4 regions of the Oryzihumus sp. JJN4-3R genome follow, and region 3 is predicted to be linked to each of the others. Evidence: riboswitches for the same ligand, from Rfam matches in the RefSeq annotation. Region 3 holds a riboswitch; each other region holds the start of a gene.
What was found. Region 3 has a riboswitch for cyclic di-AMP ahead of AC3ANM_RS12320 (C40 family peptidase). Riboswitches for the same ligand answer to the same signal wherever they lie in the genome.

Region 1: linked by a shared signal. The riboswitch ahead of AC3ANM_RS17510 (C40 family peptidase) and the one ahead of AC3ANM_RS12320 (C40 family peptidase) in region 3 are both predicted to bind cyclic di-AMP.
Region 2: linked by a shared signal. The riboswitch ahead of AC3ANM_RS13675 (transglycosylase family protein) and the one ahead of AC3ANM_RS12320 (C40 family peptidase) in region 3 are both predicted to bind cyclic di-AMP.
Region 4: linked by a shared signal. The riboswitch ahead of AC3ANM_RS14130 (C40 family peptidase) and the one ahead of AC3ANM_RS12320 (C40 family peptidase) in region 3 are both predicted to bind cyclic di-AMP.

Annotation. Positions count from the first base shown of each region.
Region 1 is NZ_CM173229.1:3,675,999-3,683,270, reverse strand. It holds gene AC3ANM_RS17550 (GMC family oxidoreductase N-terminal domain-containing protein) at 1-255, opposite strand, end outside; gene AC3ANM_RS17545 (DUF5987 family protein) at 252-935, opposite strand; gene AC3ANM_RS17540 (hypothetical protein) at 932-1,561, opposite strand; gene AC3ANM_RS17535 (ABC1 kinase family protein) at 2,052-3,722, shown strand; gene AC3ANM_RS17530 (hypothetical protein) at 3,764-4,438, shown strand; gene AC3ANM_RS17525 (copper resistance CopC family protein) at 4,523-5,116, shown strand; tRNA gene AC3ANM_RS17520 (tRNA-Lys) at 5,180-5,255, shown strand; tRNA gene AC3ANM_RS17515 (tRNA-Lys) at 5,403-5,478, shown strand; cyclic di-AMP (ydaO/yuaA leader) riboswitch at 5,779-5,933, shown strand; gene AC3ANM_RS17510 (C40 family peptidase) at 5,937-6,404, shown strand; gene AC3ANM_RS17505 (Hpt domain-containing protein) at 6,446-6,811, opposite strand; gene AC3ANM_RS17500 (response regulator) at 6,808-7,182, opposite strand; gene AC3ANM_RS17495 (ATP-binding protein) at 7,179-7,272, opposite strand, start outside.
Region 2 is NZ_CM173229.1:2,856,810-2,864,081, forward strand. It holds gene otsB (trehalose-phosphatase) at 1-61, opposite strand, end outside; gene AC3ANM_RS13655 (alpha,alpha-trehalose-phosphate synthase (UDP-forming)) at 58-1,503, opposite strand; gene AC3ANM_RS13660 (CBS domain-containing protein) at 1,609-2,037, shown strand; gene AC3ANM_RS13665 (serine/threonine-protein kinase) at 2,106-3,791, shown strand; gene AC3ANM_RS13670 (threonine/serine exporter family protein) at 3,877-5,397, shown strand; cyclic di-AMP (ydaO/yuaA leader) riboswitch at 5,650-5,811, shown strand; gene AC3ANM_RS13675 (transglycosylase family protein) at 5,821-6,579, shown strand; tRNA gene AC3ANM_RS13680 (tRNA-Thr) at 6,780-6,852, shown strand; gene AC3ANM_RS13685 (hypothetical protein) at 7,243-7,272, shown strand, end outside.
Region 3 is NZ_CM173229.1:2,605,555-2,612,826, reverse strand. It holds gene AC3ANM_RS12360 (VOC family protein) at 1-319, opposite strand, end outside; gene AC3ANM_RS12355 (NAD-dependent epimerase/dehydratase family protein) at 318-1,316, shown strand; gene AC3ANM_RS12350 (RNA polymerase sigma factor) at 1,446-2,009, shown strand; gene AC3ANM_RS12345 (hypothetical protein) at 2,111-3,142, shown strand; gene AC3ANM_RS12340 (VOC family protein) at 3,302-3,748, opposite strand; gene AC3ANM_RS12335 (DUF4760 domain-containing protein) at 3,920-4,255, shown strand; gene AC3ANM_RS12330 (nitroreductase family deazaflavin-dependent oxidoreductase) at 4,296-4,736, shown strand; gene AC3ANM_RS12325 (GNAT family N-acetyltransferase) at 4,820-5,413, opposite strand; gene AC3ANM_RS12320 (C40 family peptidase) at 5,621-6,379, opposite strand; cyclic di-AMP (ydaO/yuaA leader) riboswitch at 6,383-6,564, opposite strand; gene AC3ANM_RS12315 (class I SAM-dependent methyltransferase) at 6,708-7,272, opposite strand, start outside.
Region 4 is NZ_CM173229.1:2,948,554-2,955,825, reverse strand. It holds gene AC3ANM_RS14155 (SDR family NAD(P)-dependent oxidoreductase) at 1-79, shown strand, start outside; gene AC3ANM_RS14150 (TetR/AcrR family transcriptional regulator) at 121-720, opposite strand; gene AC3ANM_RS14145 (MFS transporter) at 872-2,338, shown strand; gene AC3ANM_RS14140 (pirin family protein) at 2,420-3,187, opposite strand; gene AC3ANM_RS14135 (DsbA family oxidoreductase) at 3,289-3,996, opposite strand; gene AC3ANM_RS14130 (C40 family peptidase) at 4,087-4,800, opposite strand; cyclic di-AMP (ydaO/yuaA leader) riboswitch at 4,805-4,982, opposite strand; gene AC3ANM_RS14125 (iron-dependent transcriptional repressor DtxR) at 5,228-5,923, opposite strand; gene AC3ANM_RS14120 (cryptochrome/photolyase family protein) at 5,943-7,272, shown strand, end outside.

The DNA of each region.
Region 1 (7,272 bases), 1.1 Mb from region 3:
GGCGGCGAAGTAGACCACGCTGGAGCCGCCGACGCAGTTGCCGGCCACGACGGTCATCCCGTCGCCCTGCACCAGGTCGACGAACCGGGTGAAGGTCCCCAGCCTCAGGTCGTGGGTGAAGTCCTCGGTCGCCATCCGCGGGCCGCGCTCGAGGACGACGACGTCCGCGCCGCCGGCGGCCAGGTGGTAGGCCGGGATCGCGCCACCGAAGCCGCTGCCGACGACGAGGACGTCGGTGCGCTCCACCACGCTCATGCAGGGCTGCCCGACGCTGTGGTGCCCGGGTGGGAGTCGGCCAGCCGCAGGCCGTAGGAGAAGTCCGGGTAGCGGTAGAGGTCGTCCGCGCCGGCTGCCGGGAAGCGCAGCCGGGCCAGCCCGGGGTGACCGGAGGCGATCGCGTCCGGGGTGTGCTCGAAGCCCGCGGTGTGGAAGGCGAGGAACACCATGAGGGTCAACAGGATCCACACCTGCTGGTCGGCGTGGGCCGGGTCGAGCAGCTGGCTCAGCAGGGCCGTGCGCGCCCCGAAGGGCAGCGCCACGAGCGGGGGCACGGTCGGGTCGAGGACGATCAGGTGGCTCGCGGCGTATGCCGTGGCCTCCGCGTCCAGCAAGGTCGCCAGCTCGGGCAGCAACAGCTCCATGCCCGCCTCGGGCATGGTCAGCAACGCCAGCGCACCGGCGTCCACGGCGCCGGCGCCCGGCGCGGCACCGGCCACGCTGCGGTCGCCGGTGTGGCGCTTCGCGCCGGGGACCAGGGTGTCGGCGAAGGCCTCCAGGGTGGCGACCACGGACGGCGGGAGCGGCACCGCCGCCGACGGGGCCAGGAGCTGGTCGAGCCCGGCGGCGCGCGCGGCCGGGGCGGCGCCGGACTCGAGCACCACGACCGCGGCGAGCAGGCCCTGGATCAGCTGCCGCCGGCTCAGGCGCGTCGTCACGACGCCGTCCTCGGGCAGGCGAGCGTGGCCGGCGGAGGGGCGAGCGCCACCCCGCCGCCGCTGGGACCCCCGGCGTACTGCTGGAGGTAGTCCGCGAGCGCCGGCGAGACCGGGCGGACCGCCGCCACCGCGTCCGCGACCCCCGTGGGCCGCCCGTCCACGGCCAGGTTGCGCAGGCGGGCGGCGGCCGTGCCGTGCGTCCGGTCGAACCAGTAGGACCCGTCCCACGTCACGACGGCGGTGTCGGCCCGGTCGAGCTGGATGCTCCAGTGGTCGAGCTGCCAGTAGCGGCAGGCCTGCCCGGCGACGGCGAACCGCGTGGGCTCGGCGAGCAGGAACCGCGCCGCTCCCCCGTTGTCGACGGTGATGTCCCGCTTGGCGTACTCCACGCACAGCGGGTCACGGCCGGCGACCGACAGCGGCGGTGGCTCGCCCTCCCCGTAGCGCAGGAAGTGGCACTCGTCCGCGAAGGAGGGCGCGGCATACGGCTCCAGCGGCACCGGCCCGGAGGTGGGCGCGGGGGCCGAGTCGGCCGCCGGATCGGGTGCCGGGGCGGCCTGGGCCGGGGCCGCGAGCCCGAGCAGCGCGGCGACGACGGTGGTCAGCAACAGGGGGGACCGACGCATGACCGTCCAACGAGGCGGTGTGACCGGGGTTACGCGCCGGTAACCCTGTGCCGGGATGTGGGACGACCGATGTGGGACGACGCCTCCTCGCGATCGCCGCTCCCGAGCCCGTCGCCGCCTTGACCAAGTCCTGACAGTTCTTCACGATCCAGGCGGACAACGCGGGAGTAATTTGCGTCACACGTCCACGAGAGGAGAGGTTCATGGGCAAGTCCGTCCGACTCATCGTCGCAGCCCTGCTCGCCCTGGGAGGGCTCGCTGCCACGGTGACCCCAGCCAGCGCCACCATCAGGTGCGGGCCCTGCAACGGATGCTGCACAGCTGGCCGGTAACACCCACTCGCAGGGCGCGGCCGCCGGTCCCGGAGGCCGCGCCCTGCTGCGTCGCCCGCTGATCCGGGGGCGCAGCCAAGGCCTCCGCTCACCTCGGGCCGCCAGTGACTCGGCAGGTCACGCACATGAGACTTACCCGGACCCGGCAGGATGCGGGCATGACCTTCCCCTTCCGCCCGCAGCACGCCGCCCGCTACGCCGCGCTGGCGCGCCTGTTGGTCCGCTACGGCCGCTCCGACCTGGTCAAGGGCGTGGGCATGGACGAGTTCGTCGAGGCCACCGAGGCCGGCGACGAGGCCCAGGCCACCGCCGAGCAGCTGGCGGCGGACCTCGAGGCGATGGGCCCGACCTGGGTCAAGCTCGGCCAGCTCCTCTCCACGCGGGTCGACCTGCTGCCCGAGCCCTGGACCGATGCCCTGAGCCGGTTGCAGGACGACGTCGAGCCGATCCCGTTCAGCGAGGTGGAGCGGGTCATCACCGACGAGCTCGGCGTCTCGCTGCGGCACGGGTTCGCCTCCTTCGACGAGCGCCCCCTGGCCGCGGCCTCGCTCGGGCAGGTGCACCGGGCCGAGCTGCCCAGCGGCCGCCAGGTCGTCGTGAAGGTGCAGCGCCCGGGCGTGCGCGAGGTGGTGCGCGACGACATGGCCGCCCTGGGCGAGCTCGCGGAGTTCGCCGACGCCCACACCGAGCTCGGCCGCCGCTACGGCTTCAGCGAGCTGCTCGAGCAGTTCCGGCGATCCCTCGCGGGCGAGCTGGACTACCAGCGCGAGGCGGCGAACCTGAGCCGGATGGCGGAGCTGACGGCGCCGTTCCCGCACCTGGTGGTACCGGCCCCGGTGGGCGACTACACCAGCCGCAGCGTCCTGACGATGGACTTCGTCCCGGGTCGCAAGGTCACCGACATCGGCCCGCTCGGCCGGCTCGACCTGGACGGTCGGGGGCTGGTCGAGGAGCTGTTCCGGGCCTACCTGCAGATGATCCTCGTCGACGGGTTCCTCCACGCCGACCCCCACCCGGGCAACGTCCTGCTCACCCCGGACCACCGCCTCGCCCTGATCGACCTCGGCATGGTCGCCACGGTGCCGCCGCGGGTGCAGGACAAGCTGGTCAAGCTGCTGCTGGCCGTCAGCGACGGCAACGGCGACGACGCCGCCTCCGTCCTGGCCGCGATGGGCCGCAAGGACGAGCGCTTCGACGCCGCCGCGTTCACCGAGCACGTCTCCGAGCTGGTTACCCGCACCGTCGCCCGGGGCAGCGACCTCGAGGCCGGCGGCGTCCTCGTCGAGCTGAGCCGGCTGTCCGGCACCCACGGGCTGCGGCCGCCGCCGGAGATGGCGATGGTCGGCAAGGCGCTGCTCAACCTCGACCAGGTGACGCTGCACCTCGACCCGGACTTCGACCCCGCCTCCGCGATCCGGGACAGCGCGACCGAGATCCTCCAGAGCGGGATGAAGCCGTCGCTGAGCGGCGCCATGGCCGCGGCGATGGAGGCCCGCGACTTCGCCACGCAGTTCCCCGGGCGCGCCAACAAGGTCATGGACGCCCTCGCCGAGGGCAGCTTCACCGTCAAGGTCGACGCGATCGACGAGGTGCAGTTCCTCCACGTCATGCAGCGCCTCGCCAACCGGGTCACCGCCGGGGTCATCGTCGCGGCGCTCTTCGTCGGGGCGGCGCTGATGATGCTCGTGCCGACCCGGTCGCGGATCCTGGGCTACCCCTCGATCGCCATGGTCTGCTTCAGTCTCGCGGGCATCGCCGCGGCGGTGCTTCTCACCCTGATCCTGCTCACCGATCGACGTATCGCCCGCCGCTCCAAGGCGGACCGTTAGGCCGAACGGCGACCCCGCTCGCGTCTGCGAGCATGGAGGGGATGTATGCCGGTCCGCTGCGCCAGGTGCGCGCCCTCACCGTGGGTGGGGCGTGCGTGGGGCTGTCCCTGACGGGGCACGTGGTCGCCGGTGGTGGCGGGGGCGGGGGCGAGCACCTCGCCCCGGCCGGTCTGGCCGGCCTCGGCGCGCTGGCGACCGTGATGTGCCTCATCCTGGGCGCCGCGAGCCGGCGCCGGTGGACCTTCGGGCGTGCCGTCATCGCCCTGGGCCTGACCCAGGTGGTGCTGCACAGTGCCTTCACCTGGCTGCTCGGCGGCGGCCACGCCATGGCCGGGTCGGGCGCGGCCGACTCCGGCCTGACCGGGTCCGCCATGGCTGGCATGGGTGGGCCGGGCATGGCCACCGCGCCGGCCCCGGGGCCGCCGGGGCTGGCCATGACCCTCGGCCACACGGTCGCCGCCCTGCTGGTGGCGGCCCTGGTCGCCTGGATGGACGGCTCGCTGCACACCCGCTCGGCGCTCGAGGGAGCGCGAGGGGTGGCCGGGGCGGCCCTGGCCCCGTGGCGCCTGGCCCGCCGGACGGGCGACGCCCGCCTGCACCTGCCCCACTCCGCGGCTGCGGCGGCCAGCCGGGCCCGGTGGCCGCGACCGCGCATACTCACCGATCGTCTTGTCCTGCAGGGCCTTTCGCGACGAGGGCCACCGGCCGCGGCCTGACCTCGTCTCCCCTCCCGCTCCACCCGGGTCGGTGCACCGACCTCGTTCGGTCCCCACCCGGGCGCCCACGAAAGGCACCCCTGAATGTCCACCTCCCCCCGGCTGCGCTCCCTCCTGGGCGCAGCCGTGGCCACCCTCGTCGGGGGCGGCCTCCTGGTCGCCGGCGCTGCACCGGCCTCCGCCCACGCGACGCTCGTCTCGGTCTCCCCCCGCGACGGCGCGACGCTGACCAGCGCACCGCGCGAGGTCGAGCTCGTCTTCGACGAGCCCGTCTCGCAGCGCTTCACCTCCGTCGTCATCACCGGTCCGGACGGGGCCGACGTGACCGGGGGCCCGGCGCGCGTCCAGGGCAGCCACGTGTCCGCCCCGCTGACCCCGGGCCTGGGGTCCGGGGAGTACCGCGTCGCCTTCCGCGTGGTGAGCGACGACGGTCACCCGGTCCTCGGGCAGTCCCGCTTCACCCTGCGCCTGGCCGCGGAGCCGTCACCGACGACTGGCGGCGGCTCACCGGCAGCGTCACGGACGGCGGCCGCGACGGCGCCGGCCGGAGCCCCGACCTCGCTCGCGGGCGAGGGCGGCGAGCCCTGGCTGACGGCGCACCTTCCGGTCCTCTCCGGGGCGTTGCTGCTGCTCGTCGTGGGGGCCGGCGCGCTGCTCTGGGACCGTCGCCGGGGGTGACCCGACGGCGGCGGGACCCGGATTTCGTCGTTGGACCCACCTGCTGATAACTTCTTCCTCGTTGCGCCGTTAGCTCAATTGGCAGAGCAGCTGACTCTTAATCAGCGGGTTCGGGGTTCGAGTCCCTGACGGCGCACCAGGAACGACCAGGCGGCCTCCTCCTTCGGGACGGGGTCGCTTTGTCGTTGTGCGACAACGGCGTTCGCATCAGGCCCGGCGGCCGCGAGACCGCTGCTGACCTCACGTTTCGCCGTCGAGGCACAGTTCCTGATACCTTCCTCCCCGCGCGCCGTTAGCTCAATTGGCAGAGCAGCTGACTCTTAATCAGCGGGTTCGGGGTTCGAGTCCCTGACGGCGCACCAGACGACACACAGGCGGCCTCATCCTCCGGGACGGGGCCGCTTCTCGTTTTCGGGTACTCCCCCTTCGGCGCCGACCGGTGACTAGTCAACAGGTAGTCCTTTCGGGTCATTTGCCCCCGAGAGCGTCCGGTGCGTCCCATTCGTGCACTTACCGTCGAAGACGCCTCAGGGACCACGCCCAGCCAGGGAGCGTCCTGCCGGGACCGCGACGACGCTCTCCCGGGCCGAGGCCCAAGACCCCCACCAGAACGGGTGGGGCGGTCCGAGCGGTCGCCGAGTCCTGTCACCCGCCGGATAACACAGTCGAGTCCACTGCAGTCTGTGACAGGAGCGGAAGACCCAAGCACGACGAGACGCGACGCGTCTCTTGGGGTCAAGCCAGCCACGGCTGGCCGGGCAACTTTCGGCGCCCGAACCCGACAGGTCATCTTTCGCAGGCGGTTCCGAAGGAATCCCCCATGCTCCACCCTCGTCTCTCCCGCCTCGCCCTGTCCGCAGCCCTGTCCGTGATGCTCGCGGGCGCCGGCACGGTGGCCACCACCGTCATCGGCACCCCGGAGTCCGCCTCAGCCGCGACGCTCGCGTACCGCGCCGAGCAGCAGGCCGCCTCCCGCAAGGGCGCCCCCTACGTCTGGGGCGCCGCCGGTCCACGCAAGTTCGACTGCTCGGGCCTGACCATGTGGTCCTACGCCCGCGTCGGCAAGCGCCTTCCGCGCACCACCACCCAGCAGTACCGCGCCGCCCTGCACGTCAGCCGCTCGCAGGCCCGCGTCGGCGACCTGGTCTTCTTCCACAACAGGAGCGGGATCTACCACGTGGCCATCTACGCCGGCCGCAACATGATCTGGCACGCCCCCAAGCCCGGTCGGCGGGTCAGCCTCGTGCCGATCTGGACCAGCTCGGTCTACTTCGGCCGCGTCCGCTGAGGCGAGCACCCGGCATACCCACCACGGGTATGCCGGGCGGCTCAGCCCGTGGTCAGCTCAGTACGCAGGAGCGCGACCAGCGACTGCGCCTCCGGCGCACGCTCGGGACCCGGCCCGGGTGGGGCGAACAGGCGCTCCAGCTCCCGGGCACGCTCCGACGCGACGGGCAGGCCGAAGGTGCCGGCGGACCCGGCGATCTTGTGCGCCTGGAACGCCGCCCGCTCCCGCTGGGCCTCCTGCAGGGCGCCCTCGACGAGGGCCTCGACGGCCGTCTCGATCTCGGGCAGCTTGGCCAGGTTGTTGGCCTGCGCACGGCGCTTGAGGTCCTCCCAGCCGGACCCCAGCCCGGTGGCCTCCGCGTCGGTCAACGACGACTCGTCCACGTCCCCGCCTTCCTGCGCGGTCATGACGTCCACCCGACGAGCCCGGCGACCTGGCCGGCGAGCTGCATCGGGTCGAACGGCTTGGCGAGGACCCCGGCCACCGGAAGGCTGGCCCACTGGCGCTGCTCGGACTGCTGCACCTTGGCGGTGAGCAGCACGATCGGGATGTCACGGGTCTGCGGGTCCGCAGCCAGCAGGTGACAGGCCGTGGGGCCGTCCATCTCCGGCATCATCACGTCCATCACGATCGCGTCGGGCTGCTCGGCCCGGGCCGTGGCCACCGCCTCGGCCCCGCTGCCGGCGGTGATCACCGTCCAGCCGGCCACGGCCTCCAGGGCCATCTGGGCGACCTCCAGGATGATCTCGTCGTCGTCGACGACCAGCACGCGCCTCATGCCGGCGCCCCCTCACCGTCGATGTCCTGCCCCACGGCCGGGCCGGGCCGACCGTCGGACCCCTGACCACCGCCGGCGGCACCGAGCACC
Region 2 (7,272 bases), 250 kb from region 3:
GCACACGGCGGTGCCCGGCGAACGCCGTCACGGCGCTCTGGACCTCGGGTGCCAGGCTCACCGGGGCGTCCTCTCCGGCTTGTGCGGGGCGGCATTCAGCGCGTCGAGGTAGCGCGCCGCCCAGCGCTGCACGTCGTGGTCGGCGACCCGTCGGCGCAACGCCTTCATCCGGCGGCGCTTCTCCACCGCGGGTGTCTGGATCGCGGCCATGATCGTCTGCTTCAGCCCCTCGATGTCGTGCGGGTTGCACACGAACGCCTGCTTGAGCTCCTGCCAGGCGCCGGTGAACTCCGAGAGCACCAGCGCCCCGCCGAGGTCGCTGCGACAGGTGACGTACTCCTTGGCCACGAGGTTCATCCCGTCCCGCAGCGGGGTCACGAGCATGACGTCGGCGGCGCGGAACAGCGCGGCCATCTCGGACCGGGGGTAGGAGTGGTGCAGGTAGTGCACGGCGCTGGCGCCGATGGGGGAGTACTCGCCGTTGATCCGCCCGACGGTGCCCTCGACCTCGGTGCGCAGCCGGCGGTAGGCGTCGACGCGCTCGCGGCTGGGCGTCGCCACCTGGACGAAGACGGTGTCCGGCGGGGCGATCGCCTCGTCCTGGAGCAGCTCCTCGATCGCCTTGAGCCGGTGCCGGATGCCCTTGGTGTAGTCGAGCCGGTCGACCCCGAGCATCAGGGTCTGGGGGTTGCCCAGGGACTCGCGGATCTCCTTGGCCCGGGCCTCCACCTCGGGGCTGCGGGCCAGCTCCTCCAGGCCGCGGAAGTCCACCGAGATCGGGATGGCGCTGGCGCGCACGATCCGCTCCTCGCCCTCGGTGCGGGTCGGGTTGAACGCAACCGTGTCGGCCCGGGTGGTCAGGCCGAGCAGGCGCCGGCAGGAGCGCAGGAAGTTCTCGGCGTCGGAGGTGCGCTGGAAGCCGAGGAAGTCGGCCCCGAGCAGGCCCTCGACCAGCGTCCGGCGCCACGGCAGCTGGGCGAACAGCTCGACCGGCGGGAAGGGGATGTGGTTGAACCAGCCGATGCGCACGTCCGGGCGCAGCTCGCGGATCATCGCCGGCACCAGTTGCAGCTGGTAGTCGTGGACCCAGACGGTGGCGCCCGGGGCGGCGACCTCGGCGACGGCCTCGGCGAAGCGCCGGTTGACCGAGCGGTAGCAGTTCCACCAGGCCCGGTGGAACTTCGCCGGGACGATCACGTCGTGGTAGATCGGCCACAGCGTGTCGTTGCTGAAGCCCTCGTAGTAGTCGCGCACCTCGGAGGCGGACAGGCCCACCGGCTGCAGGAACATGCCGTCCTCGTGGAACGGCTCCGGAGCGTCGCCCGGCTCCCCGGCCCAGCCCACCCAGGCCCCGTCGCGGCCCCGCATCACCGACTCCATCGCCGTGACGAGCCCGCCGGGACTGGTGCGCCAGCTCACCGTTCCGTCGTCGGCCACGACCCGGTCGACGGGCAGGCGGTTGGCGGCGATCACGAGGTCGAAGGTCTGGGGTCCTGCAGGCACGTGCGCATCAGCTCCTGGCTCGAGTTCCGTTCCCACCCTACGGGTCCGTCCGGGTGCGGCCAGCATCCTCTGGCGGAGGCGTAGTACCCGCACTACCGTCGTGTCATGAGGATCTCCGACGTCATCCGTCGCAAGGGCGACCTGGTCGTCACCATCCGCCCCGACGCCACGGTCGAGCAGCTCCTGGCGATGCTGGAGGAGCACCGGATCGGAGCCCTCGTCGTCAGCGAGGACGGCCACACGGTGGCAGGCATCGTCAGCGAGCGCGACGTGGTGCGCCACCTGCACCAGTCCGGCGCCGCCATCCTGGAGCAGGCCGTCTCCACGATCATGACCAGCGAGGTGCACACGGCCAGCCCCGACGACCACCTCGACGAGCTGGCACGGCAGATGACCGAGCTGCGGGTGCGGCACGTGCCGGTCGTCGTCGACGGCCGGCTGCGCGCGATCGTCAGCATCGGTGACGTGGTCAAGCAGCGCATCGACGAGCTGCAGACCGAGCGCGACCAGCTGGTGGGCTACATCCAGCAGTAGGGACCAGCTGGCCCGACGCGGGCCGCACCTCCCTTGCCAAGCCCGCCCCTCGGCATACCGTAGGGACCATGACTGCCGGGGCACGCGAGGACGAGGCGGTGGACGGCGTGCCCGAGCAGATGCTGGGCCCCTACCGTCTGCTGGACCAGCTGGGTGAGGGCGGCATGGGCGTCGTCCACCTCGCGCTGGCGCCGTCCGGGCGGGCGGTGGCCATCAAGGTCCTGCGCCCGCACATCGCCCATGACGCCGACGCCCGCGCGCGCCTGGCGCGCGAGGTCACGACCCTGTCGCGGGTCCAGGACCCCGGGGTCGCGGCGGTGCTCGACGCCGACACCGAGGGCGACCGGCCCTACATCGTCACCCGCTATGTCCCCGGCCCGCCGCTGGACCGGGTGGTCGCCGACCACGGGCCGCTCCAGGGCGAGGCGCTGCTCAGGGTGGGCCGCGGCCTGTCCCGCGCCCTGCGCGCGATCCACGCCGCCGGGGTGATCCACCGCGACCTCAAGCCCGCCAACGTCCTCCTCCTGCACGGTGACCCGGTCGTCATCGACTTCGGTATCGCGCACGTCGCCGACGACGTGCGCCTCACCATGACCGGGCTGGTCATGGGCACGCCGGGCTACCTGTCCCCGGAGGTCCTCGAGGGCGCACCGGTCACGGAGGCCACGGACTGGTGGGGCTGGGCGGCGACCCTGGCGTTCGCCGCCTCCGGTGTCCCGCCCTTCGGGCGGGGTCACATGGAGGCCGTCCTGGACCGGGTGCGCCGCGGCCAGGCCGACCTGTCGGGGGTCGACCCGCGGCTGCAGCCGCTGCTGCGCGCGGCGCTCTCCCCGGACGCGGCCCGGCGGCCCAGCGCGGAGGCGGTCGTCGACGCCCTCGAGCGCTACGCCGGAGGGGGCGAGGCGACGGTGACCCTCCCGCAGGTCGACCCCACCACGGTCGTGTCCGCCTCGGCGACCCGGCCGATGGAGCCCGTCGGGGGTGCCCCGGCGGCGCCGCCGGTCGCACCGCAGGAGCCGGACTGGGGGCCCCTGTCCCTGCCGGCTGACGAGGACGAGGGCTGGGAGTCCGGGCCGGGGGAGGCCTGGCCCGGTGAGGAGAGCGACTGGGAGGCCGCCCGCGAGATGGGGCCGGGCCAGCCGGACCCGCGCATCGGCCGGCCCACCCGCGCCGGGACCCTCTTCGCGATGCTCGCCGCCGTGGTCGGCGTGACCGCGATCTGGCCCGTGGCGGGCCTCGGGCTGCTCGTGCTGTGGTCCGTGCTCGCCCGCTTCGCCGACCGCTCGGTGACCTCGCTGGTCATGCGCCGGCACAGCGCCGGGCGGCGCCGCAGCGACGTGCCGGTGGCGGTCATGGCCAGCCCGTGGCACGTGCTCACCGCGGCCGTCGCGACCGTGGTGTCGCTGCTGCTGCCGCTCGTCGTGGCCGTGGCGACGACGTTCTCGGCCGCGCTCGCGCTGACCTCGCTGACCAACGGCGCTCCGCAGCCCGACACCTCCCCGGCGGTCGCGGCCGGCGCCGTCGTCGGCGTCCTCGTGGCGTGGTGGGGGCCTTCCTCGACAGCCCTGCGCCGGGGCTCGCGCAGCCTGGTCCGGGGCGTGTCCCGCACCGCTCCGGCGACGCAGGCGCTCGTCGTCGTGCTGCTGCTCGGGGCGGTCGGCCTCGGGGCGTGGGCGTGGGCCCGCCACGGGGTGGTCGACTGGTGGCCGTGGACCGGCACGCACCTGCCGCTGCCGTCCTTCCTGCACCGCTGAGCGGTCTCTCCGTAGCGCACCGGGCCGGCTGGACGTGCCCCAGCCGCCCGGCCGGGGCCGCTGCGGCCGGGTCTAGCGTGACCCCATGACCGAGGAGGACCTCTCAGACCGACCGGACCCGTGGGCGCCCCGGCTCGACCCCGGGGCGCCGCCGCCGTCGGTCTCCGAGCACCGCAGCCGGCCCCGGATCTGGCGCGGGGAGGACCTGACCGAGCCGACGCCGCTGGCCGAGTCGCTGCGGCGCACGCCCTACCGCAACCCGCGGCGGATGTCCGCCCCCGAGCAGGAGCCGGCCGTGCGGGCCGCCCTGGACCTGGCGGTGCGCGTCGGCGAGCTGATGCTGCGCTGCGGCGGCAGCGCCCGCGACGTCGAGTCGAGCGTGGTCGCCGTGGCCACGGCGGCCGGCCTGGACCGCCTCGAGGTCGACATCACCAACCAGAGCCTGCTGGTCCAGTGCATCTCGCCGTCGGGGCAGCCGCACACGGTGCTCCGCGTGGTCCGCTCGACCAGCCGTGACTTCGCCCGCCTGGCGGCGGTGCACGAGTTCGTCGAGGAGCTGGTCGCCGGGCGGATCGACCTCACCGAGGCCACCTCCCGGCTGCGCCGCATCCGGCGGCACCCCCGCTTCTGGCCGCGCTGGGCCATCACCCTCGCCTACGGCGTGCTGGCCGCCTCGGTGGCGCTCAAGCTCGGCGCGAGCCTGCCGGCGGTCGGCCTGGCGCTGCTGTCGGCGGTGGCGGTCGACCGGGTCGGCCGGGTGCTCGCCTCCCGCGGGCTGCCCTCGTTCTACCTGTCCGCCGTCGGCGGGGCGATCGCCACCGGCGTCGCCTGGTCCTCGATGCTGCTCGGCCGGGTCGGTGTCGTGGACCTCAACCGGGCGGACATGGCCTACATCGTCGCGGCGGGGATCGTGGTCCTGCTGCCGGGCCGGCACATGGTCTCGGCGGTCGAGGACGCCATCACCGGCTACCCGGTCACCGGCGCCGGGCGGCTGTTCACCGTCGGCCTGACCGCGGCCGGCATCATCACCGGCGTCGCGGCGGCGCTGTCGGTGACGGTCCGGCTGGACCAGGCGTTCGCCCTGGGGGTGAAGCTGCCCAAGATCGCGGTCGAGGGCGCCGGGGCGCCGCTGGGCCTGCTCGTCGTGGCCGGGGCGCTGGGCGCCCTCGCCTCGGCCATCGCCCAGCGCACGCGCCGCAGGCTGCTGCTGCCCACCGCCGTCCTCGGCGGCATCGGGACGCTCGTCACCGGGCTGGTGCACCAGACGCTCGGCCTGGGCTCGCTGACCGCGTTGACCATCGCGTGCGTGCTGGTCGGCTTCGGCGGACGGCTCATCGCCCTGCGGATGGGCGCGCCAGCCCTGGTCCTGGTCGTGCCGGCCGTCGGCCCGCTGCTGCCGGGGCTGGCGCTGTTCCGCGGCATGTCCGAGCTGGTCTCCGGCTCGGTCGTCGGGCAGGGCGTGGCCTCGACCTCCACCGGGTTCACGGTGCTCCTCACGGCCTCGGCGGCGGCGCTGGCCATCGCCACGGGCGTCGTCCTCGGCGACCTCATGGCCTCCCCGTTCGACCGGCAGATCGTCCGCCAGCGCCGGGCCCGCTGGCGCTGACCTGGGCCCGTCAGGCCCGGCGGCGCCGGGCTGGGACGGGACGGTCACCGGCATACCGGGGTGGCTGATGGGGCGGGCTGGAACCGGACATTCACGGCATACCGGGCCGATCTTGTCTATCCGCTGACGTCTGGTTGGGAAAATCTCGGGGAAAGCGCCCCGTCCCGATGCAGTTCCGTTATAGAACAGGGGGGTTCGCCACAACTGCATACCGACCACACGCAGCGTGCCCGCAGCGCCAAACCTCGTCCGGCGGGCACTTCACCGGAACCTCTCCGGGCATGGGCGAGGGTGGGGGACCCATGATGTTGGCCGACCTTCGGGTCGGCCTTGGGGTGAAGCCGGTCCGCCGGCCGGGCACGCCTGACACGCCCGAACCCGACAGCTGACCTCTCCGGCGCAGAGTCAGGAGAGGACGCCTCGATGCACTACAGCCCTCGGCATGCCCGGAGGTACGTGCCCCGTCACGCCGCACCCCAGGGGGTCAACAAGTCACGCGCGGCCGGTGTCGCCATCGCCGGTGCCGCCTCGGTCACGACCGGTATCGCGGTCGCCGGGCCCGCGGAGGCCTCGTCCGTCTGGGACTCCGTCGCCTCGTGTGAGAGCGGTGGCAACTGGGCGATCAACACCGGGAACGGCTACTACGGCGGCCTGCAGTTCAGCCAGAGCACCTGGGTCGCCTACGGCGGCGCCCGCTACGCCTCGCACGCGGACCAGGCCAGCCGCGAGGAGCAGATCTCGGTGGCGCAGCGCGTGCTCTCCGCGCAGGGCCCCGGCGCGTGGCCGGTGTGCAGCCGCAAGGCCGGACTGACCCGGGCGAACGGCGGCACCGGCAGCGTCGACGTCTCCCGCTCCCTGATGCGACGGTCCCTGCCGACCGGCTCGATCCCGGTCAAGCACGTCGTCAACCGCGCCGTCGGTCGCGTGGCCGTCACCGGTGCGCTCGACAGCAGCACCGTCCGCCGCGTCCAGCGCTGGGTCGGCACCTCCCAGGACGGCATCCTCGGCCCGATGACCGCCGCCGCCCTGCAGCGCAAGGTGCACGCCACACCCGACGGCGTCATCGGCCCCCAGACGGTGCGCGCACTGCAGCGTCACATCCACGCGCACCAGGACGGTGCCGGCTCCCTCAACGCGCCCACGGTGCGCGCGCTGCAGAGCTGGCTCAACAGACACCGCTGATTGCAGGGCCCCCGCCGGATCCCCCTTCCGGCGGGTCCTGGTTCCAGCGGACCTCCTGCTCCCCCTAGAGGCAGGACGAGAAGGCCCGGCGGTGACCGCCGGGCCTTCTGCGTGCCGGTAGCATTTCGCGCGTCCCATCCCCGGATGGGCGCTCGTCCCGCTCCGGCGGGGCGGATCGTCCCGCGTCCCGGCGCGGGTCGGCCGACGTGGCGCAATCGGTAGCGCACCTGTCTTGTAAACAGGTGGTTAGGGGTTCGAGTCCCCTCGTCGGCTCTGTTTCCGCAGGTGAGAGGCCCTTTGGCGTCTCGCGCATCTTGCGCTGAAGTGTCAGATCCATCGTTTACCCATCGCTTTCGGTCACGTCGTGGGCCTCGTGCGGGTCCGGGGAGGCCCCGTCGAGGGCCCGCACAACCGGCCGTCGCCGGCATCTTCGTGTTCCTGCTGGTCCCCCAGATCGAGGGCTGGGTCCAGCGACACGTGATGAGCGGATCACCCGGTGGTGCGCCGCCAGGACGCCAGTCGATGGGACCAATGCCCCTTGGCCGGGGCGGACAGCGACCCCAAAATGGTGTCAGGCCCAAGCGGGCCGCTCCCGAGGTGATTCTCCGAACGGCTCGTTGACGCGCAACATCCGTCTACCGGCCCAGAGGAGAGGAGCGTCCGATGCGCCTGCAATTCCGCACCACCCCTCGC
Region 3 (7,272 bases):
GGGTCCGGTCGGTCGGCTCGAGGTCGGGGTGCACCCGGTTCTTGGCGGTCTTGCCCTCGGGCACCGGGATGAACAGCATCGTCGGCCGCTGCCCCGGCGAAGGCGGGAACGCCGGTGCGATGAGGACCTCGGGGTCGTCGTCGTAGTAGACGTTCCACCCCAGCACCTGGGCCCAGAACCACGCCAGCCCCCGGGCATCAGCGCAGTCGACGGTGAGGTTCTGCAGCCGGCTCGTCATGCGCCACATCATGGCCCGCAGCCGGCGCCCGGGCAGGTCGAACGCCGCAAGACCGCCGGCCTCGGGCAGGATCGGCGCCATGAGCGCACCCCACGTCCTGTTCATCGGCGGCACCGGCGTCATCAGCTCGGCCTGCGTGCGCCGCGCCGTCGCGACCGGCTGGCGCGTCAGCGTGCTCAACCGCGGCCGCAGCACCACCCGCCCGCTGCCCGAGGGCGTGGAGACGCTCACCGCCGACGCCCACGACCCGGCGGCGGTGCGGGTGGCCCTCGCCGGTCGCAGCTTCGACGCCGTCGCCGACTTCATGACCTTCGCCCCGGAGCAGGCCCGCGCCGCCGTCGACACCTTCGCCGGCGGCGCCGGCCAGTACCTCTTCATCAGCAGCGCCTCGGCCTACGCCAAGCCGCCGACCCGCCTGCCGGTCACCGAGTCGACGCCGCTGCGCAACCCGTTCCTGCAGTACTCCCGCGACAAGATCGCCTGCGAGGAGGTCCTCACCGCGGCCCACCGCGAGCGCGCCTTCCCGGTCACCATCGTGCGCCCCTCCCACACGTATGACGCGACCTCCGTGCCGCTGCTGGGTGGCTGGACCGAGGTGGACCGGATGCGCCGCGGGCTGCCGGTCGTCGTCCACGGTGACGGCACCTCCCTGTGGACGCTGACCCACCACGAGGACTTCGCGCTCGGCTTCGCCGGCCTGTTGGGCCTGCCGGCGGCGGTGGGCGAGAGCGTCCACATCACCTCCGACGAGGTCCTGACCTGGGACGAGATCTACCGGCAGACGGCCCGCGCGGCGGGGGTGGCCGAGCCCCGCCTCGTCCACGTCCCGTCCGAGGCCATCCACGCCGTCGCCCCCGAGGTGGGCGACGCCCTGCTCGGCGACCGCATGCACCATGGCGTCTTCGACAACCGCAAGGTCAAGGCGCTCGTGCCGGGGTTCGCCGCCACCGTGCCGTTCTGGCGGGGCGCCCGGGAGGTCGTCGCCTGGCACGACGCCGACCCGGCGCGGCGGCGCCTCGACGAGCGCTTCTCCGCGGTGACCGAGGAGCTGCTCGGCCGGTTCGGGCCCACCGCCTGAGCCGGGCCGGGATCTCGCCCGGGGCGAGCCTCCCCTGGGCACGGGCGAGGCCCACCCGCGCGAACGAGACCGAAAAGAGTTCGTCGGGTTGGCCCCGTGGTGGCCCCGGGCGCAGCATCATGGGCCGCGATGCTCCGGGACCGGTTCACCGAGGTGCTCCGTCAGGCGCAGGCAGGGGACCCCCATGCCTTCGCCATGCTCTGGCGTGACGCCCAGCCGATGCTCCTGCGCTACCTGCAGGTGACCGCCCCCGGCCACGCCGAGGACCTGGCATCACGAGCCTGGCTGCGGGTCATCGAACGGCTCGACGGCTTCCGCGGGGACGAGCCTGCCTTCCGTCGCTGGCTCGTGACGATCGCCCGCAACCTGCACATCGACGACCAGCGCCAGGCTGCGCGCCGGCCAGAGCAGCTCGTGGCGGACCACCCCGACGGGCCGACCGTCGCCGATGCCGCGGAGCTCGCCCTGGACCACCTTTCCACCGGTGCGGCCCTGCGGCTCATCGCCACCCTGCCGCCCGAGCAGGCCGAGATGGTCACGCTGCGGGTGGTCGTGGGGCTCGACGTCGCGGACGTGGCCCAGGTGACCGGGCGCAGCCCCGGAGCGGTGCGGGTCGCCGTCCACCGCGGGCTCCGGCGGCTGCGCGACCAGCTCTCCGACCGCGAAGCCGCGACGCTCGCCCGCCTCCTGTAGCAGGCGGCCGGTCGCGAACGGCCGGTCGCGAACGGCCCGTCGCAAACGCTCTGGCGAGCGGCCTGTAACGCCCGGCGCCCTCCCGTCGTCCCTTGGGTGAGATGTCCGAGCACCCTCGCCACGACCCGCAGCGGCCGGCCCCCCGCCGGCCGTTGTCGCTGTGCGCCGACGGGGTGGCCGAGGGAGCCGACGGTGCTCCCGACCCCGCCCTGGCGAAGCTGGTGGACGCGGTGACGGCTGCGCCGACGGCGCAGGAGCTGGCCGGCCAGGAGATGGCCATCGAGGCGTTCCTCGCGCACGCCTCCACCCGCCGCCCGGCCCGCACCGCCCGCCCGACCCGCCGACGGCTGGTTGCCCCGACGGTGGTGGCCGGACGGGTGGCCGTCGGCGCCCTCGTCGGGGTCCTCACCCTCGGCGCGACCACGGCCGCGGCGCTGACCGGCACGCTGCCGGCCCCCCTGCAGGAGCTCGCGCACCAGGTCACCGGCGTGCCCCGTCACGCCAGGCCGGCCGCGCCGGGGCCGGACCGGCAGCCCACGGCAGGCCCGCGCCGCACCACCGGCACCGGCATCGGAGCCGGCACCGGCTCCGACCGCCCCGCACCCACGACCCCGGCCACCGGGCTCGCCTCCCAGGTCCCCACGCCGCCGGCACCGAACCCGAGCCCGGCCGCCACCTCTGCTGACAGGCGGACCGCGGTGCCGTCCACGACGACGGACAGCCCCGACTCCCACGCCGGCCCGGCCCGGGACTCCCGGAGCCACACACCGGAGCACCGTCAGACCGCCGCGTCGACCACGGACGCGACCGACTCGCTCCGGCCGCACTCCTCCGGTCAGGACGACGTCGGGGCGCCCCCGACCGCCTCGGCGACCGGGGACGCGACGCCCGGCACCTCCGCGCGGGACCGCACCCACACCACCTCCGCGGAGACGTCGAAGCACCCGGCCCCGTCCACCCCTACCTCGGACCCGGCCCCCACCACGGACCCGATCCCCACCTCCGACCCGGCCTCCCCAGCGGCCGGCACGACCATCCCCATCCACCCCGCCCCCGGGCACCGCAGCTCCACCGCCCCGGACCCCACCGCCCTCACCCACCCAGACCTCCCCGCCCCCTCGCCGGGGCGGTGACCAGATCCCGACCGGCACCCCTCTGCCGGTCGGTCCACCTCACGGTGGCACCGCCACCCCGCCCGCCCTTCTTGGGGCAGTGGTGCCACCGTGACGCGGCGAACCCGGGACCAGCCCCTGCCGGTCCCGGGTTCTGTCGTCCAGGGGCGGTCGCGGACGTCAGGGCAGCTGCGGGCGCCCGTCCTCGCTGATTGGCCAGTCGGGGTTGTGGGCCACCTCCCAGACGTGGCCGTCGAGGTCCTTGAAGTAGCCGATGTATCCGCCCCAGTCGGCCCGGTGCCCGGCCTTGACCAGCGTGCCGCCGGCCGCCACGGCCGCCTCGAGGGCGGAGTCCACCTGCCCCTCGTCGTCGCAGTTGACCGCGGTCGTCACGCCACGGAACATCCCGGGCGGGGCCTGCTGGAGGCCGGTGTCGGCGGCCAGTGCGGACGCGGCATACAGCGCGAGCAGGCCCCCGGAGGTGCGGAAGAAGCTGACCTCACCCTCGACGGAGGCGGGCGAGAGCGGCCAGCCCAGGGCGAGGTAGAACTCCGTGGCGCGGGCGACGTCGTCGACGCCGAGGGTGATCAGGGAGACGCGAGCGGGTGCAGACGGTGTCGCGGTCATGGCCGGCATGCTGGCACCGCCCACCGACATCGCCGCGAAATCGTGACGAACCTGACATGACGAACGGCCTGTGGACGCAGGACAGATGGCCGATGCCGGCCCGCGCCCGCACGCGACAGGCTGTCCTCATCGGCCCGGCACCGTGCCGGCCGTCGAAGGGAGTGCCCGGTCATGTCCGCCCACGATGACGCCGCGCTGCTGATCCAGATCGCCCAGTGGGGCAGCCAGATCGGCCTGCAGGACGCGACCAAGGCGATCTTCGCCGACGACTTCGACCCCGAGGCCGTATCGCCGAGGGACGACGCGGTGGCGACGATCCTGTCCTTCGGCGAGACGGTGGGCACCCTGACCAAGCGATCCCTCATCGACACCGACCTGGTCCTGGACTGGCTCTGGGTCTCCGGGCTCTGGAGGCGGGTTGCGCCCGCCGCACTGAAGGCCCGCGAGCAGTACGGCGTCCCCGAGCTCTACGAGAACTTCGAGGCGCTCGCCAAGCAGCAGGACTGAGCCGGAGACATAAACAGCCGGTATGCCGTGTTGTCAGGGTATGCCTCTTTCCGGTGAGTACCAGCCCAGCCCCGAGCAGTGGGTCCGCGACCAGGTCGAGCTCTACGAGGGCTCCGGCGGGACCGAGGGCACGACCCTGCGCGGCATGCCCGTCGTCATCCTGAGCACGCTCGGCGCCAAGTCGGGCAAGCTGCGCAAGATCCCGCTGATGCGGGTCGAGCACGACGGCGCCTACGCCGCCGTGGCCTCGCTCGGTGGCGCCCCGAAGCACCCCGTCTGGTACTTCAACATGCTGGCCAACCCGGTCGTCGAGCTGCAGGACGGCCCGGTCAAGCAGGACATGAAGGCCCGCGAGGTGACAGGCGAGGAGAAGGCCGCTTGGTGGGAGCGCGCCGTCGCCGCCTTCCCGGACTACGCCGACTACCAGCGGCGCACCGACCGCGAGATCCCCGTCTTCGTCCTGGAGCCGGTCAGCAGCTGACCTCGGCTGCCACCGCCCGAGGCGGCGGCACGGCATACGTCCCCCTGCCGGTATGTCCGGGGGAGGGCCGGGTGGAGGCGCGCTCAGGGGCGCGGGGCGCGGCGCATCACCCAGACGTGGGGCGCGCCACCCGGCGGGTCGACCTCGGCGGTGGTGACGAAGCCGTGCTGCTCGTAGAAGCGCACGTTGTCCTCGGTCGAGGTCTCCAGCGCCGCCGCCGTGCCGTCGCGGTCGCAGCGCTGCAACACCGGCGTGAGCACGGCCGACCCGAGCCCGCGCCCCCGCGCGCCCGGCGCCGTCCCCACGGTCGCGAGGTACCACCGCGGCTCGTCGGCGTGGCGCGCAGCGACCGCCTCGTCGGCGGCGGCCACCAGAACAGCCCGTTCGCCGAGCAGGCGCGGAGCATCCTCCGAGAGCCCCCGGGCCAGCTCCTCGGGCAGCTCGGGGCACCCGGGAGCCAGCCAGGCCGCGGCGCTGGTGCCGTCCACAGCCATCCACACCTGGCCGAGGTGGCTGACCGTGGCGCCGAGGTACAGCGCGAAGGAGTCGCGCAGCCGCTGCGACCGCCCTGCCCGAGGGAAGGCCCAGTCCGTCCAGACGTAGCCGTCGAGCGCCTCGGCGAGCAGCCCCGCCAGCGCCGGGACGTCGGCCGCGGTGGCCAGCCGGACCTGGCTCACGGGCCCACCTGACCGGGGACACGGAACACCCGGCCGACCACGGTGAGGACCTCGGGCGCTCCGCGGGAGCGGAGGACGACAGCACGCATGGGCCGGAGACTACGGCGGCGACCCCACGGCATACCGGGGCTTTTGCGTCCCGGGACGGCGAACGGCCCGAATCCGACTGCAGGGGAAGCGGATCCGGGCCGTTCAGCGCATCAAGGGTCAGGGGCGACCGTAGGTCACCGCCGTGGTCCAGATGGCGCGCTTGGAGACGACCGCACCGGAGTGCGGGGCGTCCCACATCATGCCGCCGCCGGCGTAGATGCCGACGTGGTAGGCCGGGGAGCCGAAGAAGACCAGGTCACCGGGCTGCGGGGTGCTGACCCGGGTCACCGCCAGCCGCTGCTCCTCGGCGGTCCGCGGCAGCGAGACACCGATCTTGTTGAAGACGTACTGCGTGAAGCCGGAGCAGTCGAAGCCCGAGGGCGTCGTGCCGCCCCACACGTACGGCACACCGGCGTACTGCGCCGCGACGGCGAGGACGCTGGTGGCCGGCGCGGGGACGCTGACCGACAGGGCGGGACGGGTGGTGGACCGGCTGATCGTCGGGGTCGACGCCCGCTGGACCGGAGCCGCGTTGACGGGGGCCGGAGCGGGCGCCGGAGCGGGCTTCGGCTTCGGGGCGACGACGGGCTTCGGCGCGATGCTCTTGAAGCCCACCTCCCCGAAGCTCGGGGTGACGACCGACGGTGCCGTGGCCGGCGCGGCGACCGCGACGGTGCTGGGCGCCGCGGACGGCTCGATCACCGGCGCCTGCGCGGTGGTCTGTGCCGCCGAGGCGGGCACAGCGAGCGAGGCGACGATGCCGCCGGAAACGGCCAGGACGGCCGACGCGCGGCCGGCGTTCTGGCCGAGCACGGCGGAGACGGGGTTGCTGGGAGAGGACTGGGCGCGATGGCGCCCGGAATGGGGCTGGGACACGACGAACACACCTCCGGACGCCTGCGAGGTGAGCTGTCGGGTTCGGGTGGGAGAGAGATCACCCGGTCCGGGTCTGCCGATGACGAGGCCAGCGGCGGGCACGGACTTCACCCCAAGGAGTGCCGAGGCACCCCGGAAGGTGGGTCCCCCGCTCCTGCCGTACGGGTTTACAGGGGTGCCTCGCACCGGTGGCAGGATTCGGCGGGCCGGCGAGAGGGCTCCTTGCAGGGGGTCAAAGAGCGCGCAAACCGTATCGAACCGCCCAGTGAATTGTCACGCCGAGGTCACGAATGGGCACACCAATGACCAAGGTCCCTAGCGCTGGGCGTCAGCGTGGCACTCGCGCGATGTGCACGTCGGCGCCCCGGTGCAGCTCGATGCCGCCCTCGTCGTACATGCGCCACAGCTCGTCCAGGCACCGCCGCTCGAGCTCGGACTGGTCGGCGGCGGCCAGCGACCGGAACCACCCGACGAACCCGTGCGACATCTGGAACTCCCACATGACCCGCGGCGAGGGGACCGGCAGGCGCACCTCCAGGCTGCCCACCCACGGGTCGACCAGGCCGGAGGCGCCCACCAGCGCATCCACGTCGATCGGCCGGGCCACCTGGACGGCCCCGCGCGCCGGGTGGAAGTCCCGCGCGACCTCGTAGAACCGGGACCACCGGCCGCCGTCGTCGACCGGCCCGGGCACGGTGACGACCACCTGCCCCCCAGGGCGCACCACCCGCGCCATCTCGGCGAGCACCTGGGCGGGATCGTCGACGCAGTGCAGCAGGAACGCGGCCACGGCCACGTCGACGCTGTCGTCGGGCAGCGCGAGCGCATGGGCGTCCATGAGCCGCACCTCCATCTCGGGGTCGGCCTTGCGCAGCCGGTCGACCATGCCGGTC
Region 4 (7,272 bases), 340 kb from region 3:
GATGGCCGTGCTGATGAAGCTGGCCCGGCTGGTGCCGGTGGGGCTGTGGGCCGTGCTCGCCGGGCGCCGCAGGGCGTAGCCACCGCCCACGGCGTCAGCCCCGGGCCACGGCAGTCGGCGTCAGCCGCGGGTCGCGGCCACCGGGGCGCCGTAGCGCAGCCCGTCGTAGACGAGGTCGACCAGGGCCAGGGTCGAGGAGGTCGGGGTCGACCTCGGCTCACTGGTGAGGCAGATCCCACCCAGGGCCCGCAGCAGCTCCGCGGCGGCGACGTCCTCGCGGATCACGCCGGCGTCGATGGCGGGGGTGAGCATGCGCTCCGCGGCCAGCCGCAGGGTCTCCCGGGTCTGCTGGAAGTGCTCGGAGCGGCTCCCGTTCATCATCGTCCGCAGCAGGGTCACCATGCCCTGCTTGACGGCGTAGAAGTCGACGAACCCGCGCATCCACTCGCGCAGGGCCTCCCCGGGGTCCTCGCTCGCCGCCAGCTCCCGCGAGCGCGCGTCGAGGGCGTCGATCTGGGCGCCGTAGACCGCCACGACCAGGTCCTCGCGGGTGGGGAAGTTGCGGTAGAGGGTGCCGATGCCCACGCCGGCGGCCTTGGCGACCTCGTCCAGCGACGTCTCGACGCCCCGCTCGGCGAACAGCGTCGTCGCCGCCTCCAGGAGCCGCGCCCGGTTGCGGGCGGCATCGGCACGCAGCGCCTTGCCCTCGTCAGGGGACAACCCGAGTCACCACCTTGCAGAAACGGAGGCAGCCTCCGTATAGTCTTCTCTAAGCGGAGGAAGTCTCCGCTTCTCTGTCGGTCACGACGCGGAGGGCTCCTCCGCTTTCGTCACCATGATAGCCCCGCCCGCCGGGAAGGACCTCCTGATCATGAGCTCCCGCTCCGCAACCCCCACCCGGACCTGGCTCCCGCTGGCCGTCGTCCTCACCACCCAGATGATGATCGTCCTGGACTCGGCGATCGTGAACATCGCGCTCCCGGACATGCAGCAGGCGCTGCACATCCAGCCCGCCGACCTCTCGTGGGTCGTCAACGCCTACACCCTCGCCTTCGGCGGCCTGCTCCTGCTCGGCGCCCGCGCCGGCGACCTGTTCGGGCGCCGCACCGTCTTCGCCGTGGGCATGGCCCTGTTCACCGTGGCCTCCCTGCTCGGCGGCTTTGCCGACGTGGGCGCCCACCTGTTCCTCGCCCGCGCCGCGCAGGGCGTCGGCGCGGCCCTCGCCGCCCCGTCGGCCCTGGCGATCCTCATGGGCCTCTACCCCGAGCCGCGCGACCGCACCCGGGCCGTCGGCTACTACACGATCGTCTCCGCGAGCGGTGCCGCCATCGGCCTCATCGCCGGCGGCCTGCTCACCTCCTACGCCTCCTGGCGCTGGGTGATGTTCGTCAACGTGCCGATCGGCCTCGTCGTGCTGGCGCTGTCCCGGGTGCTGCCGACCGCCCGTGGCCGGGCCGGCCGCGTCGACGTCGCCGGGAGCCTGCTGTCCACCGCGGGCATGACCGCCCTGGTCTACGGCTTCATCCGCGCCGCCGCCGACGGCTGGGGCAGCAGCGTGGCCGTCGCCTCGTTCGCGGCCGCTTTGGCCCTGATGGCCGCCTTCGTCCTCGTCGAGCGCAGGCACGAGCACCCGATCATGCCGCTGCACCTGTTCGCCGACCGCGAGCGAGCGAGTGCGTATGTCGCGCGGTTGCTGCTCGTCGCCGGGAGCATGGGCGCGTTCTTCTTCCTCAGCCAGTACTTCCAGCTCGTCCTCGGCTGGTCGCCGGTGCGCACCGGGCTCGCGTTCGTGCCCTTCCCGGTGTCGGTGTTCATCAGCTCCCAGCTGGCCACCCGCGTCCTCGTGCCGCGATTCGGCGCCCGCCCCGTGATGCTGGTCGGGATGGCGATGTCCACCGTGGGCCTGGTCCTGCTGACCCGGCTCGGGGTCGACACCACCTACACCCAGCTGATCGGCTCCATGGTGCTGTTCGCGCTCGGCAACGGCACCTCGTTCGTCCCGCTCACCGACGCCGGCATGGCCCGCGTGGCGACGCACGAGGTCGGCATCGCCTCCGGCCTGGTCAACGTCACCCAGCAGCTCGGCGGAGCCGTGGGCCTGGCGGTGCTCGTCACCGTCTTCGCCACCGCCGGACCGGGGGCGGCCTCCTCCCCTGCGGCCTCGGCCCACGCGAAGTCGCTGTTCGTCCTCGGCGCGGACCGCGGGTTCGGCGTCGCCGCCGCCCTCATCGGGGTGGCCGTGCTGCTGGTCCTGTCCCTGGCGGCCCGCCGCCCGGCCCGGCCCTCCCATGCCGAGGCCGCACTGCCCGACGCGCGTGTGCTGGAGCCTGCGGCCTGACCCCCCCGGGCGGCTGGGCCCGCCGACCCGACCACGCCCCGCCGGGCATCCCGGCGGGGCGTGGTCGTGCACCCGGGGCGGTCAGCCGGCCAGGGTGGCGTGCATCTCCCACACGAGGACCTCGGCCGGCTCGGTGGCGGTCACCCGCTGCCCGCCGGTGGCGGTGAACCGGACGGCGTCCCCGGCGGCCAGGGGCCCGGCCCCCTCGAGGGTGACCGCACCGCGCGGCACGAACAGGTGCAGGAAGGGCGCCTCCGGCAGCTGGACCGACTGACCAGGCTGCAGCCGCGCGGCATACAGCGCGGCGTACTTGTTCCGGATGCGGATGGCGGAGGCGCCGTCGTGCTTGTCCATGCCGGAGGCGACCGGCACCAGCCCGCCGGCCAGCAGCTCGTCCTCGATCTCGAGCTGCTCGTAGCCGGGCTTGATGTTGCTCTCGTCCGGCGGCACCCACATCTGCACGAAGTGCACCGGGTCGCGGTGCGTGGCCCCGCCGAGGCGCCAGGAGTCGTTCTTCTCCGAGTGCAGGATCCCGCTGCCGGCGCTCATCCGCTGGGCCAGTCCGGGGTAGATCACGCCGTTGTGCCCGGTGGAGTCCTGGTGCACCAGCGACCCCTGCAGCACCCAGGTGACGATCTCCATGTCCCGGTGCGGGTGGGTCTCGAACCCGGTGCCGGGGTCGACGACGTCGTCGTTGTTGACCAGCAGCAGCCCGTGATGGGTGTTGGCGCGGTCGTAGTGGTGGCCGAAGGAGAACGAGTGGTGGGAGTCCAGCCAGTCGATGCGCGTCGAGAAGCGGTCCGCCGCGCGGCGCACGTCGACCTGAGGGGTGAGGCCGGGGGTGGTCATACGTGTCCTCCAGGGACTGTGGCAGGGACCGGACCGCTGCAACAACGGGTATGCCGGTCGCGGCATTCCGCGCAGGCGCGTCCCGGCCGGGCATGCCCGCCCTAGCGGTCGGACTCGCGCCAGACCTGGTGGAGCAGCTGCTGGAACACCTCGACCGGCTGGGCGCCGGAGAGGGCCACCGAGCGGTTGGCCACGACGAACGGCACCGTCGTGATGCCGAGATCGCGCGCCTCGGCCTCGTCGGAGCGGACGTCCTTGGCGAAGTCGTCCGAGGCCAGCACGGCGGCCAGGACGTGCTCGTCGAGGCCGGCCTCGGCCCCAAGCCGCTGCAGCGTCGCGACGTCGTCCAGCGCCTTGCCCTCGGCGAAGTGGGCGGCGAAGAGCCGCTCCTTGACCGCCGACTGCAGGGCCGGCCCGCCCTGGGCCATGCCGAGGTGGACCATCCGGTGGGCGTCGAAGGAGCTGGTCCAGATCGCCTTGTCGAAGTCGAGGCGCAGGCCGTCGGCGGCAGCAGCCCGGGCGACCCGGGCGCTCATGGCGCGGCCCGCCTCGGGCCCGCCGCCATACCGCTGCCCGAGGTAGTCGTAGACGCTCACGCCGGCCCCGACCGGGGTGCGGGGGTCCAGCTCGTAGGAGCGGTAGCGGACCTCCACCAGGGCCGGGCGCTCGAAGCCGGCGATGGCCTGCTCGAGCCGGCGCTTGGCGATGTAGCACCAGGGACACACGACGTCGGACCAGACCTCGAGGACGATGCCCGGCGACCGGTCCGTCGCCGAGGGCGTGGCGGCTTCGGTGCTGACGGTGCTCATGACCCCAGTGTCGCAAAGACGCGGCAACGCCGCAGGCCCTGACTCCCGGGAAGGAGCAGGGCCTGCGGCGTCAGAGCCTGGCAGCCTCGATCAGCTGAAGCGGCCGTAGGAGATGTTGGGGTCGTTCCAGATCGGACGCTTCCCGACGACGGAGCCGCTGTGCGGGGAGTCCCACATCATGCCGCCACCGGCGTAGATGCCGACGTGGTGGGCGGGAGCGCCGAAGAAGACCAGGTCGCCCGGCTGCGGGTTGGTCACGCGGGTGGCAGCCACACGCTGCTGCTCGGCCGTGCGCGGCAGCGAGATGCCGATCTTGTTGAAGACGTACTGGGTGAAGCCCGAGCAGTCGAAGCCCGCGGGAGTGGTGCCGCCCCAGAGGTAGGGCGTCCCGGCGTACATCGACGCGATGCCCAGGACGCCGGCGGCCGGCGAAGGCATGTTGATCGCGACGCGCTCGGTGCTGCGGCTGACCGTCTCGACGGCGCGGTGCACCGGGGCGGCCTTCGGGGCGACGGCGTCGAAGCCGACCTCACCGAAGGACGGCGCGACGGGCGCGGCGGCGGTGCTCGGCGCGGAGACGGCGACCGTGCCGGGGGCGTTGGTCGGCGTCGCGGCCTCGGGGTTGTGGGTGGCCGGCGCAGCCGATGCAGGCATGCTGAACGAGGCCACGAGACCACCGGAGACCGCGAGGACCGCGGACGCCTTGGCGGCGGGCTGGCCGGAACGGCCAAGAGCAGACGTCAGGGCATTGGTGGTCGTCTGGCGACCTGCGGCGCGGTGGCGCCCGGCATGGTGCTTCGACACGATGAGCAGACCTCTCCAGTGCCTACGAGGTGAGCTGTCGGGTTCGGGTGGGAGGTATGCACCCGGCCCTGAGGCAGCCAGCCGACCTGGGTCGGTAGCCGCCTGAGGGCTTCACCCCAAGGAGCGTCTCTCGACGCCCCGCAATTGGGTCCCCCGCTCCTGCCATGCGGTTGTGTTCACTGTCCCGGGCGTGACGGCAGGATTAGGCAAGCCACATCGGGAGCTCCCTCCAGGGGGAGAGGAAGCCCTGTCACCGTACACAGACCAAAGGCCCTTGTCACATCGAGGTCACGGGTGTTTCGTGGTTCGTTCCGGCCATCTCCCGTCCGCCCCGCCCGGGCACGACGAATCGCCGCAGATCAGGGCACATCGGACACCCCGAACCGCCACCGAACGGGACGGACCGGACAGGCCTGGTGGGGGCGACTCAGACCGGGGCGGCGAACACGTGGGCCGCGGTGCTCTCCGGCAAGGACACGCCGGCCGCCTCCTCCGCGCCGTCGCGGACGACGATGACCCGCCCCGCCTCGCGGCGGATGCGGACCCGCTTGCCGGGCAGGAGGCCGGCGACGGTCAGCAGGCTCAGCGCCTCGTGGTCGACCTGCACCGGCTCCCCGATCCGGCGCACCGTGACGACGCTCGGCTCGTCGCCGGCGAGCGCCGCGAGGCTGCTGACCCCGAGGCGGAAGTCCTCCCCGGCCTCCTCACCGAGCTCGTCCAGGCCGGGGATCGGGTTGCCGTAGGGGGACTCGCGGTGCTCCCCGATGAGCTGGAGGATCTTGCGCTCGACCCGCTCGCTCATCACGTGCTCCCAGCGGCAGGCCTCGTCATGGACGTACTCCCACTCCAGGCCGATCACGTCGACGAGCAGCCGCTCGGCGAGGCGGTGCTTGCGCATCACCCGGGTGGCGAGGCGCCGCCCCTCCTCGGAGAGCTCGAGGTGACGGTCACCGGCCAGGGACACCAGCCCGTCGCGCTCCATGCGGGCGATGGTCTGGCTCACGGTCGGGCCGGAGTGACCGAGCCGCTCCGCGATGCGGGCACGCAGCGGCGGGATGCCCTCCTCCTCCAGCTCGTAGATCGTCCGGAGGTACATCTCGGTGGTGTCGATCAGGTCGGTCACAGCGCATAGCCTCTCATTCGTGCCCGACACCGTGCTCTGGCTTCGCCGCGACCTGCGCCTCACCGACCTGCCCGCACTGGGGTCGGCCCACCAGGCCGCCGGCGGCGGGGCGGTCCTGCCGCTGTTCGTCCTCGACCCGAGGCTCTGGGACGGGGCCGGCCCCGCCCGTCGCGCGTGGCTGCACGCCTCCCTGCGCGCCCTGCACGCCCGGTATGGCGGTGCGCTCGTCGTGCGCGTCGGTGACCCCGCGCAGGTGGTCCCCGCGGTGACCCGCGAGCTGGGGGCCGGCTCCGTCCACGTGAGCGCCGAGTCGACGCCGTTCGGCCGGCGCCGGGACGAGGCCGTGCGCCGGGCCCTGGCCGACCTGGACTGCCCGCTCGAGGCGACCGGCACGGCATACGCGGTGGGACCGGGCACCATCACGACCGGCGGGGGCACGCCCTACCAGGTCTTCACACCCTTCTCACGCGCGTGGCGCGCGCACGGCTGGCCGCAGCCCGCCCCGGTGCCCAGTGGGCTCCGCTGGGTGCGCCGGGTCGACTGCCAGGACCTCCCGGAGGTCACCGGCGAGGTGCCCGAGCTGCCGGCGGCCGGCGAGGAGGCCGCCCTGGAGCGCTGGCACGCGTTCCTCGACGACGGCCTGGCCGACTACGCCGAGACCCGCGACCGGCCGGACCTGACCGGCACGTCGATGATGTCGGCCCACCTGAAGTTCGGCGAGATCCACCCGCGCACGATGCTCGCCGACATCGCGGCCCACCCCGACCACCGCAGGAAGGGTCCGCAGACCTTCGTCACCGAGCTGGCGTGGCGGGAGTTCTACGCCGACGTGCTCTGGCACCGCCCCGACTCGGCGTGGGCCGACCTGAAGCCGGCCCTGAAGGGCATGGACTACGACGACCCGGGCGAGGGCTTCGAGGCGTGGAAGGCCGGGCTCACCGGCTACCCCGTGGTCGACGCCGGGATGCGCCAGCTGCTGGCCGAGGGCTGGATGCACAACCGGGTGCGGATGATCGTGGCCAGCTTCCTCGTCAAGGACCTGCACGTGTGGTGGCCGCACGGCGCCCGCCACTTCATGGAGCACCTGCGCGACGGCGACATCGCCTCCAACTCCCACGGGTGGCAGTGGGCCGCCGGGACCGGCACCGACGCCTCGCCCTTCTTCCGGGTCTTCAACCCCGTCACCCAGGGGAAGAAGTTCGATCCCGACGGCGACTACGTGCGCCGCTACGTCCCCGAGCTGGCACACGTCCGGGGCGGCGCGGTGCACGAGCCGTGGAAGGCGGACGGCGCCTACGACCAGGGCTACCCCGAGCCGATCCTCGACCACGCCGAGGCGCGCGAGGAGG